One region of the Mesorhizobium sp. ES1-3 genome, then DNA from elsewhere that is predicted to be linked to it. Evidence: riboswitches for the same ligand, from Rfam matches in the RefSeq annotation. Region 1 holds a riboswitch; the other holds the start of a gene.
The links. A riboswitch is a leader RNA that binds a small molecule or an ion and turns the genes downstream of it on or off. The one in region 1 is predicted to bind S-adenosylmethionine.
Positions count from the first base shown of each region.

Region 2: linked by a shared signal. The riboswitch ahead of LB536_RS15525 (O-succinylhomoserine sulfhydrylase) and the one ahead of metX (homoserine O-acetyltransferase MetX) in region 1 are both predicted to bind S-adenosylmethionine.

Region 1 covers NZ_JAIUGW010000012.1:65,131-70,560, forward strand. Annotated here, with positions in the region: gene LB536_RS17765 (DUF1330 domain-containing protein) at 38-358, shown strand; gene metW (methionine biosynthesis protein MetW) at 379-993, opposite strand; gene metX (homoserine O-acetyltransferase MetX) at 1,049-2,218, opposite strand; SAM riboswitch at 2,338-2,415, opposite strand; gene hisC (histidinol-phosphate transaminase) at 2,553-3,662, shown strand; gene LB536_RS17785 (prephenate/arogenate dehydrogenase family protein) at 3,668-4,603, shown strand; gene LB536_RS17790 (sugar kinase) at 4,600-5,430, opposite strand, start outside.
Region 2 covers NZ_JAIUGW010000010.1:8,303-13,732, reverse strand. Annotated here, with positions in the region: gene apaG (Co2+/Mg2+ efflux protein ApaG) at 1-117, opposite strand, end outside; gene LB536_RS15530 (ceramide glucosyltransferase) at 338-1,489, shown strand; gene LB536_RS15525 (O-succinylhomoserine sulfhydrylase) at 1,517-2,707, opposite strand; SAM riboswitch at 2,765-2,842, opposite strand; gene LB536_RS15520 (2'-deoxycytidine 5'-triphosphate deaminase) at 2,921-4,015, shown strand; gene LB536_RS15515 (hypothetical protein) at 4,097-4,366, opposite strand; gene araD1 (AraD1 family protein) at 4,600-5,430, opposite strand, start outside.

The DNA of each region.
Region 1 (5,430 bases):
CAGGCCGGCCGGTCTCGAAATCAAAAGGAGTACCGTCATGACCGCCTACGCCGTTGCCCATATGCGCCAGGCTACAATGGGGCCGCAGATCGTCGAGTATCTGCATAAAATCGATGCCACGCTGGAGCCTTTCGGCGGTCGTTTCCTGGTCCACGGCGGCAATTTGGAGGTGATGGAGAACGACTGGCCGGGCCACCTCATCATCATCGAATTCCCTGACAGGGAGCGTCTGCGCGACTGGTATGAGTCGCCGGCCTATCGGGCGATCCTGCCACTGCGGACCGCCAATTCGCGATCGGACGTGGTATTCGCCGACGGCGTCGAACATCTGCACAAGGCCACCGACGTCCTGAAATAGCGGCGTGCCCGAGCGGAAGCCTACCGCTTCAGCAGGAACACAGCCTGCTGGCCAAAGAAATTCCAGAACCACCAGGGCATCGACAGGCCGATCTTCTGGCCGCTGGCGTCGAGCGCGGTCGCCTTCTCCACCGTCGCTCCGAGTTCCTCGCACAAATTGACGAAGTCGCGGATGGTGCAGAAGTGGATGTTGGGCGTGTCGTACCAGGAATAGGGCAGGTCCTTGGTCACCGGCATGCGGCCCTTGACGAACAGCGACAGGCGCACCCGCCAATGGCCGAAATTGGGGAAGGACACGATCGCCCGGTTGCCGATCCTGAGCAGTTCGTCGAGCACCAGTTTGGGATTGCGGGTGGCCTGCAGGGTCTGCGACAGGACGACGAAGTCGAAACCCTTGTCGGGATAGAATTCGAGATCCTTGTCGGCATCGCCCTGTATGACCGAGAGCCCGCGCGCCACGCATTCATTGACGCCGCGCTGCGACAACTCGAGCCCGCGGCCGTCGACCTGCTTGGTCTCCTGCAGCAATTCGAGCAGCGAGCCGTCGCCGGAGCCGACGTCGAGCACGCGCGATTGCGGCGGGATGAGATTGGCGATGACCTCGAGGTCGACGCGCTGGCTGCCGTTGACGCTCATGGCTTCGCCTCCTGTTTGGCACATGACCGTCTGAAAAGTCTGCAACTTTTCGGGGTCATGCGCCGAGCCCCCTGGCGCGCGCGGCCGAGCCGACGAAGCCGTTGATGGCGGCAAACAGTTCCGGCTCGTCCAGCAGGAAGGCGTCGTGGCCGCGATCGGTCTCGATCTCGACGAAGGACACCGAGGCGCCGGCGGCGTTGAGCGCGTGCACGATCGAGCGGCTCTCTTCGGTCGGAAACAGCCAGTCCGACGTGAAGGACACCAGGCAGAAGCGGGTTTTGGTGCCGGCAAAGGCGTCCGCCAGCCGGCCGCCATGGTCGGCGGCAAGGTCGAAATAATCCATCGACCGGGTCATGTAGAGGTAGGAGTTGGCGTCGAAACGGTCGACGAAGGTCATGCCCTGGTGGCGCAGATAGCTCTCGATCTGGAAATCGGCATCGAAGCCGAAGGTCAGCGCTTCGCGGTCCTGCAGGTTGCGGCCGAATTTGCGGTGCAGGGCGGCCTCCGACAGATAGGTGATGTGGGCGGCCATGCGGGCCACCGCCAGCCCCTTTTCCGGGCGCTTGCCGTGCTCGAAATATTTGCCGCCATGCCAGTCCGGATCGGCCATCACGGCCTGCCGCCCGACTTCGTGGAAGGCGATGTTCTGTGACGAATGGCGCGCGCCGGTGGCGATCGGCAGCGCCGAGAACACGCGCTCGGGATAGCTCGACGCCCATTGCAGCACCTGCATGCCGCCCATCGAACCGCCCAGCACGCAGAACAACTTCTCGATGCCGAAATGGTCGACCAGCATGTGCTGCGCACGCACCATGTCGCGGATGGTGATCACCGGAAGGTCGAGCCCATAGGGCTTTCCCGTGGCGGGATTGGTCGATGCCGGCCCGGTGGAACCAAGACAGCCGCCGATGACGTTGGAGCAGATGACGAAGAAACGGCTGGTATCGATGATCTTGCCGGGGCCGATCAGCACTTCCCACCAGCCCGGCTTGCCGGTCACCGGATTGGTGCTGGCGACATGCTGGTCGCCAGTCAGCGCATGGCAGACGAGGATGGCATTGGAACGGGCGTCGTTCAGCGTGCCATAGGTCTGGTAGGCGATCTGGAATGGCGACAGCAGCGTGCCGGCATCGAGCTTGAGCGGCTTGTCGGGCCCGAAACGCAACACCGGGCTCGACGGTTGGTCGGCCTCGTTGTTGGTCTTTCCTGCACGCAGAGCAGCCATCACGTCTCTCTTGCTGCACCGTGCTTTTGCGGAAATCGCTGCCGATCTCCGCGCCGCCGATGCGTTCGTCCGGCCGGTCGCGGACAACAAAAAACCGGCATTGCCTTCGCAAAGCCGGTTACGTCACGCAAACGGCCCTTTAGCGAATTGTTTAACGTGGCTGCAAGCCGACCGGCCAAATCACCACGGAACTGTCACCGTCCTTCTAGAACTCGTCCGCCTCGCCGTCAATGGCGGCCGCTGGCACCACTGCCGCCCCTCGACATTGCCTGCCGCGGCTTGTATTTCCGCAGCGGCTTCCGGATGGAGGCATTTTTGACGGATTTTGCAAGATATGAACCAGACACTCGATCAGGCACGTCCAACCCCGCGCGCGGGCATCATGGACATAGACGCCTACGTGCCCGGCAAGAGCACGGCGCCCGCCGGTGTCGCCAAGGTCTACAAGCTGTCGTCGAACGAGAATCCGCTGGGGCCCTCGCCGAAGGCGATCGAGGCCGCGCGCGAAGTCGCCGGCAAACTCGACATCTATCCCGACGGCACCGCCAGGCGGTTGCGCGAGGCGATCGCCGAGGTGCATGGCCTCAACGCGCAGAACATCATCTGCTCGAACGGTTCCGACGAGATCCTCGGCCTGCTGGCGCAGACCTATCTCGCACCGGGCGACGAGGCCATGTTCACCGAACACGCCTTCATGGTCTACAAGATCTACATCCAGTCGGCGGGCGCCACGCCGGTCGTGGTCAAGGAGACCGACGAGCGCGCCGACATCGATGCGATGCTGGCAGCCGTGACGCCGCGCACGAAAATCGTGTTCCTGGCCAATCCCAACAACCCGACCGGCACCTATGTGCCATTCCAGGAGGTGCGTCGTCTGCATGCCGGACTGCCGAAAAACGTGCTTCTGGTGCTCGACGCGGCCTATGCCGAATATGTCCGCCGCAACGACTATGAAGCCGGCATAGAACTTGTTGGCAGCGCCGAGAACGTGGTGATGACCCGCACCTTCTCCAAGATCGGCCTTGGCGGCGCGCGCATCGGCTGGATGTATGGTCCGATGCACATCGTCGACGCGATCAACCGCGTGCGCGGTCCCTTCAACGTCAATGCGACGGCGATCGAAGCCGGCATCGCCGCGATCCGCGACCGCGCCCATGTCGAGCGCAGCGTGGCGCATAACGAGACCTGGCTCACCTGGCTGAGCCAGGAGATGACCGGGCTCGGGCTGCGCGTGACACCCAGCGTCGGCAATTTCCTGCTCATCCATTTTCCCGACGACCAAAAGCATTCCGCAGCGGCTGCTGATGAGTATTTGACCGCGCGCGGCTATATTCTGCGGCGCGTTTCAGGCTACGGCTTTCCCAACGCGCTGCGCATGACCGTCGGCACCGAAGAGGCCAATCGCGGCGTTGTCGCCGCGCTCACGACATTTCTGAAAAGCTAGAAGCCATGACATCACCGATGTTCGAAAAGATCGCGCTGGTCGGCATTGGCCTGATCGGCTCGTCGCTCGCCCGCGTCATCCGCCGCGAGGGTTTGGCTCGCCATGTCGCCATCTCGACCCGCAGCGCGGCCACACTCAAGCGAGCCGAGGAACTGGGCCTCGGCGATTTCTACACCACGGATGCCAGGGAAGCGGTGCGTGATGCCGATCTGATCATCGTCTCGGTGCCGGTCGGTTCGTCCGGCGCGGTGGCGCAGGAAATCGCGCCGGCGCTGAAAAAAGGGGCGATCCTCACCGATGTCGGTTCGACCAAGGCCTCGGTCATCGCGCAGATGCAGCCGCATGTGCCTGATGGCGTGCATTTCATTCCCGGCCATCCGCTGGCGGGCACCGAAAAATCCGGCCCGGACGCCGGCTTCGCCGATCTGTTCGACAATCGCTGGTGCATTTTCACGCCGGTGCCGGGCACCGATCCGGAAGCGCTGGAACGGCTGTCGGAATTCTGGCGCCGCTGCGGCGCCAACATCGACACGATGGACCCGCAGCATCACGACATGACGCTCGCCATCGTCTCGCATCTGCCGCACATCATCGCCTACAATATCGTCGGCACCGCCGACGATCTGGAATCGGTGACCAAGACGGAAGTGATCAAATATTCCGCCTCCGGTTTTCGCGATTTCACGCGTCTGGCCGCATCCGATCCGACCATGTGGCGGGACGTGTGCCTGCACAACAAGGACGCCATCCTCGAAATGCTGGCGCGCTTCTCCGAAGACCTGGCGTTCCTGCAGCGCGCGATCCGCTGGGGCGATGGGGAAAAGCTCTTCGACCTGTTTACCCGCACGCGCGCCGTGCGCCGCTCGATCATCGAGGCCGGCCAGGATATCGATGTGCCCGACTTTGGCCGCCAGGCGGTCGAGCATCCGGCAAAGAGCTAAGCCGTTTCAGGCCAGGTCGCTGCCATCATGGCGAGCGTCTCGGCCCGATCCGGCGCGCCCAGCCTGCCGCCGAAGCGCAGGCATTTGAGCGCCGCGGCCGCACTTGCGAAACGCAAGGCCTGCTCGACCGGCATGGCTTCCGCCAGCCCGATGGCAAAGGCGCCATGAAAGACATCGCCGGCGGCCAGCGTGTCGACCGCCTTGATCCTCGGGGCCTCGACATGGCGGGATGATCCGGCGCTTCGATCGAACCACCAGGTACCGGCCGCGCCGCCGGTAACCGCAACGAACGCGTCGGTACGCGAGGCGAGGTCCGTGCAAGCGCTCTCCATATCCAGCGCGTGGCCGCATATGATACGGACCGCCGGCTCAGAGGCGACGATGTGCGAGGCCAGCGGCAACAATTGCTCCAGCACCGCCAGCGGCGCGGTATCGGCATCGAGGATCGCCGGACGGCCAGCGGCTCGCGCTGCCTTCAGGGCTAGTGCTGCGGCACCCGGCCAGCGCACGTCGGCCAGCACGGCATCGAATGCCGCGACGTTGGTGAACGGCAAAGCCTCGGGATCAGCCTGCGCGCGTGTGTCGTAGAAAGGCACGATGATACGCTCGCCATGCGCATCGACCGGGATCGAGGCCAGTGCCGAGCGCGCGCCGCCGACGCGGCGCACATGGCTGCAATCGACGCCCTCGGCCTCTATTCCCGCAATCAGCTGATCGCCGACCGGATCGTCGCCGGCGCTCGCCCATAGCGATACCTCGGCGCCGAGACGGTGCGCGGCGCAGGCAGCGCTCGTGGCCATGCCCGAGGCGATCTGGACGCCGTCGGA
Region 2 (5,430 bases), on a different contig from region 1:
GTTGTCGATCGTTATCTGATAGCCCCAGACATAGCGGTTTTCCGAGGGATCCGAACGGTCCTCGAGATAGAACGGCCTGACCTGCACTTCGATGTTGCGCGTCACGGCGCGATACATGAGCGGCTCCAAAACAATCCGACGACTTTCGGCGCTCCCGGTGAGCAGGTCAACGTGCGCGTCTTGTCGCGCCCGACCTTGAACCGCAGGTGCCGGCAAAGAATGTCATTTAAGTGACACACGACAATGGTGGTGTGCACGAACCGGGCGACTCGGCGCTCTGTCGAACTGTTGAAAACGGCCACGATGCGGGCCGCCTTTCCGGAGTGACCAGATCTCGATGGGACTCACCTTCATAGCCGCCTCGCTTTCGACCGCACTCATCCTTTCAAACGCCGCCAGCATCTCGCTCGCCGCCTCACAGCTGAAACGGCGCGGCACGATCGCCCCGCCGGCCGGCAAGTCGCAACCGGTGTCGATCATCGTCCCGTCGCGTGGCGTCGAGCCGTTCACGCATGAGACGCTGGAACGCGCCTTCGCGCTCGACTGGCCACGCTACGAACTGATTTTCTGCGTCGCCCATACCGACGACCCGGTGGTCAAACTGATAAACAGGGCGATTGCCCGGTTTCCCGAGGTGCCGGCCCGGCTGCTGATCGGTGACGACCGTGTCAGCGCCAATCCAAAGCTCAACAATTGCGTCAAGGGCTGGGAAGCGGCGCGCCATGACTGGGTCATCCTTGCCGATTCCAACGTCTTGATGCCGAGGGACTATGTCGAGCACATGATGGCGGCATGGCGGCCCGACACCGGCCTTGTCTGCTCGACGCCGATCGGCTCGCGACCAGTGGGTTTCTGGGCCGATGTAGAATGCGCCTTCCTCAACACATTGCAGGCCCGCTGGCAGTATGCCGGCGAGGCGCTCGGCCTCGGCTTTGCCCAGGGCAAGAGCATGCTGTGGAACAAGCCGATGCTGGACGCAAATGGCGGCATTCGCGCGCTGGCCGCCGAGATCGCCGAGGACGCCGCCGCGACCAAGCTGGTCAACGGCCTCGGCCTGCGCGTCAATCTCGTTGCGGCGCCCTTCGAGCAGCCGCTCGGCCAGCGCACGCTTGGCGAGATCTGGTCGCGCCAGGCCCGCTGGGCGCGCCTGCGCCGCGTCACGTTCCCGCTGTTCTTCGCGCCCGAAATCCTGACTGGCGCGGCGGTGCCTCTGGCGCTTGCGCTGGTTGCGGCGGCGAGCGCGGGCGTCAGCCTCTGGGCAACCGCGATTGCCGTCTTGGCGGCCTTCTACCTTCCGGAGTGCGCGCTGGCCTTGTCCAAGGGCTGGCACCTGTCGCCGCGCATGGTCGCGGCGATGCTCGCGCGCGACGTGATGCTCCCGTTCATCTGGGCGCGCGGCTGGCTCGGCGGCGCCGTCGACTGGCGCGGCAACGCCATGACCATCCGCACCAAGGCAGCCGAACTGGAGGAGACGCCGTCGCGCGCCTGATCGCCGCGGACGACGCTCCTGAACAGCCTATTTGGCCGCCTTCAGCGCCTGCGCGATGTCTTCCAGCAGGTCGTCGGCGTCCTCCAGGCCGACAGACAGCCTGAGCGTGCCAGGCCCGATGCCAAGTTCGGCGCGGGCCTCGTCGCTCAGGTTCTTGTGCGTCGTCGTCGCCGGATGGGTGATCAGGCTCTTGGCATCGCCGAGATTGTTCGAGATCAGCACGATGTCGAGGGCGTTCTGCAGGGCGAAGGCCGCCGGCTTGCCGCCCTTGACGTCAAGGCAGATCAGCGTCGAGCCGCCCGACATCTGCTTCTTGACGATGGCGGCCTGCGGGTGGTCGGCGCGGCCCGGATAGATGACGCGGGCGATCTGCGGCTGCTCGGCCAGGAAGTCGGCGATCCTGCCGGCACTTTCCGTCTGCTGGCGCACGCGCAGCGGCAGCGTCTCGAGACCCTTCAGCAAGGTCCAGGCATTGAACGGCGACAGGCTGGGGCCGGTGTGGCGGAAGTAGTCGTGCAGATTTTCGTCGATCCACTTCTTGTCCGAAAGGATGACGCCGCCCAGGCAGCGACCCTGGCCGTCGATGTGCTTGGTGGCCGAGTAGACGACGATGTGCGCACCAAGCTGCAACGGCTTTTGCTGTAGCGGCGTGGCGAAGACATTGTCGACGACAAGCCTCGCGCCGATCGAATTGGCAAGCGAAGCGACGGCGGCGATGTCGACGACTTCCAGCGTCGGGTTGGTGGGGCTTTCCAGGAAGAACAGCTTGGTGTTCGGCCTGACCGCCTTTTCCCAGTTGGCGATATCGGTGCCGTCGACCAAAGTCGCCTCGATGCCATAGCGCGGCGCCAGCGTCTCGACCACCCAGCGGCAGGAACCGAACAGCGCGCGCGCCGCCACGATATGGTCGCCGGCCTTGACGCTGCACAGAAGGGCCGCCGTCACCGCAGCCATGCCCGACGCCGTGGCGCGCGCGTCCTCGGCGCCTTCGAGAGCGCACATGCGCTTTTCGAACATGTCGACGGTCGGGTTGGCGTAACGCGAATAGATGAAGCCAGGCTCTTCGCCCTTGAAGCGGGCTTCCGCCGCCTCGGCGGTCTTGTAGACATAGCCTTGGGTCAGGTACATCGCCTCGGAGGTTTCGCCGAATTGGGAACGCAGGGTTCCGCCATGCACGAGTGCGGTTTGAGGCTTCCAATTGCGCGTCTTGCTCGTCATCGTCCTATCCAAACACAAAAAAACCGGCCGCGAAAAAGTCGCAACCGGTCCATACGGCCTTGCGGCCCGACGGTCCTTTAGCGACTTGTTTAACGTGGCTGCAAGCCGACCGGCCAAATCACCACGGGATAACGACCCTTTAGACCCGCGCCACGCTTGCGTCAATTGCCGGCTTCATTAAGAGGTTTGTATCAAAGGCCCAGGAGCCAGACTTTGCGGCAGACAGGCATTCTTCCCGATCAGGACATTTCGGCGCTGTTCCAGTCCGGCGCGCTGAAGTCGCCGCGTGCGCTCGATGCCGATCAGATCCAGCCGGCCAGTCTTGATCTCAGATTGGGTGAAAAGGCCTGGCGGGTGCGGGCCTCGTTCCTGCCCGGTCCCAACCACAAGGTCTCGGAAAAGCTCGATCGGCTGCAGCTGCACGAGATCAGTCTGACCGAAGGCGCGGTTCTCGAAACCGGCTGCGTCTATATTGTGCCGCTGCTCGAGAGCCTGGCCCTGCCGGCTGGCATTTCGGCCTCGGCCAATCCGAAGAGCTCGACTGGTCGGCTCGACATCTTCACCCGCGTCATGACCGACCGGGGCCATGAGTTCGACAAGATCGCCGCTGGCTATCAGGGTCCGCTCTATCTCGAAGTCAGCCCGCGCACCTTCCCGATCATTGCGCGCACCGGTTCGCGCCTGTCTCAAATCCGTTTTCGAACCGGCAACGCGCTGCTTTCGGAAGCCGAACTGCATGAATTGCACCGCGCCGAGATGCTGGTCGCCACCGAGCCGCCGAACATTTCGGGCGGCGGCATCGCGCTGTCGATCGATCTCAACGGCGACAAGGATGGGCTGGTCGGCTATCGCGGCAAGCACCACACTGGCCTCATCGATGTCGACAAGCGTGCCGCCCAGGATGTCGTCGACTTCTGGGAGCCGATCCACAAGAGCGGCGCCGGCGAACTGGTGCTCGATCCCGACGAGTTCTACATCCTCGTCAGCCAGGAGGCGGTGCATGTGCCGCCGCTCTACGCCGCCGAGATGACGCCCTTCGATCCGCTGGTCGGCGAGTTCCGTGTCCACTATGCCGGTTTTTTCGATCCGGGGTTCGGCCATTCGGCGGCCGGCGGCACCGGCAGTCGGGCGGTGCTCGAAGTGCGCAGCCACGAAGTGCCGTTCATCCTCGATCATGGCCAGATCGTCGGCCGGCTGGTCTACGAGCACATGCTGAAGCGGCCGCAGGCGCTCTACGGAACCGACCTGGGCTCCAACTACCAGGCGCAAGGCCTGAAGCTGTCCAAGCATTTCCGCGCCGCGCGCTGATCCTGACGCCATGAGGCCATGCAGAGCTTTAGCCGACCTCTCCAGCCGACGAGTTCAGCATCCGTTTGACGTTTGACTATTCTAGCCGTGAAACATGCGCTTTCTCGCAGTGCCGAGACACGCATTGAAGCTGCCGATGAACAGCAGTTCGCGCCGTGCGAGTTGCGTTTTACCCCAGATGCGTTTCTGCCTTGCAGCGTCAAGCGAAGCCTTTGATCCTTCCAAGGGGAACAGGACTTTGTCCAGGCAGCCGAGGACATGGGCTCGGGCTGAGTCTATCCCGCATGGCTTGGCCGCCTCGTTCAGTTTCGCACCGCCAAGCGTGGACATTCGCTGGTCAGCGTTTTGCATCAGAAATTCGACCTGAGGACTTGAGTAACCGGACGTCAGAAGCCGGTTCTTCATAAGCCCGAGTGCTTCGCCATAGGATTTGGGACTGCACTGCGCGGCTCCATAAGCCACGGACGACGCGTGCGCGAGCAAGAGCACGAAGCCAAGGCTTCGTACGGCGCCTGGCAAATACCTCAAGACCATATGTCAAAGCCTGTCATAGGACCATCTATGACGTCCTGATGTCTGGCGCGTCACAGCGCCTTCACCGCCACCTTCACCGGCTTTTCGATTTCCAGCGGGTTGCGCAGCGGCAGACCAAAATCCCCTGCCTCGATCTCGAACACGTCGCCGGCCTCGGTATTGATGCCGTCGGCGAAGGACAGCGTCGCGGTGCCGAACATATGCACATGTACGTCGCCCGGCTGGCGGAACGCCGAATATTTGAAGTGGTGGTGCTCGAGATTGGCGATGGTGTGCGACATGTTCGCTTCGCCCGACAGGAACGGCTTCTCCCACAATGTCTTGCCGTCACGCAGGATCCGCGACGTGCCGCGGATGTCCGAAGGCAGGTCGCCGATCAGGATCTCCGGCCCGAACGAGGCGTTGCGCAGCTTGGAGTGGGCCAGGAACAGATAGTTCACGCGCTCCGTCACATGGTCCGAGAACTCGTTCGACAGCGTGAAGCCGACACGGAACGGCGCGCCGTCATCGCCAATGACATAGATCCCGGCGACCTCCGGTTCTTCGCCGGCATCCTTGGCAAAGGCCGGTGACATGAGCGCCGCGCCAGGCGCGACCGCCATGGTACCGTTGCCCTTGTAGAACCATTCTGGCTGCACGCCGACCTGGCCTTTCGCAGGCTTGCCGCCTTCCAGCCCCATGCGGAACATCTTCATGGAATCGGTGAGTTGCTCCTCCCCGTCGGTGCTGAGCTTCTTGTGCATGGAATCGCGCGTCGCGGCCGACCCGAGATGCGTCAGCCCCGTGCCGGTCAGATGCAGATGCGCCGGGTCGGGGTGATTGATCGGCGACAGAAGGCGCCCCCTCTTATAGGCGGCGTCCAGATCGATCGTCTCGCCAAG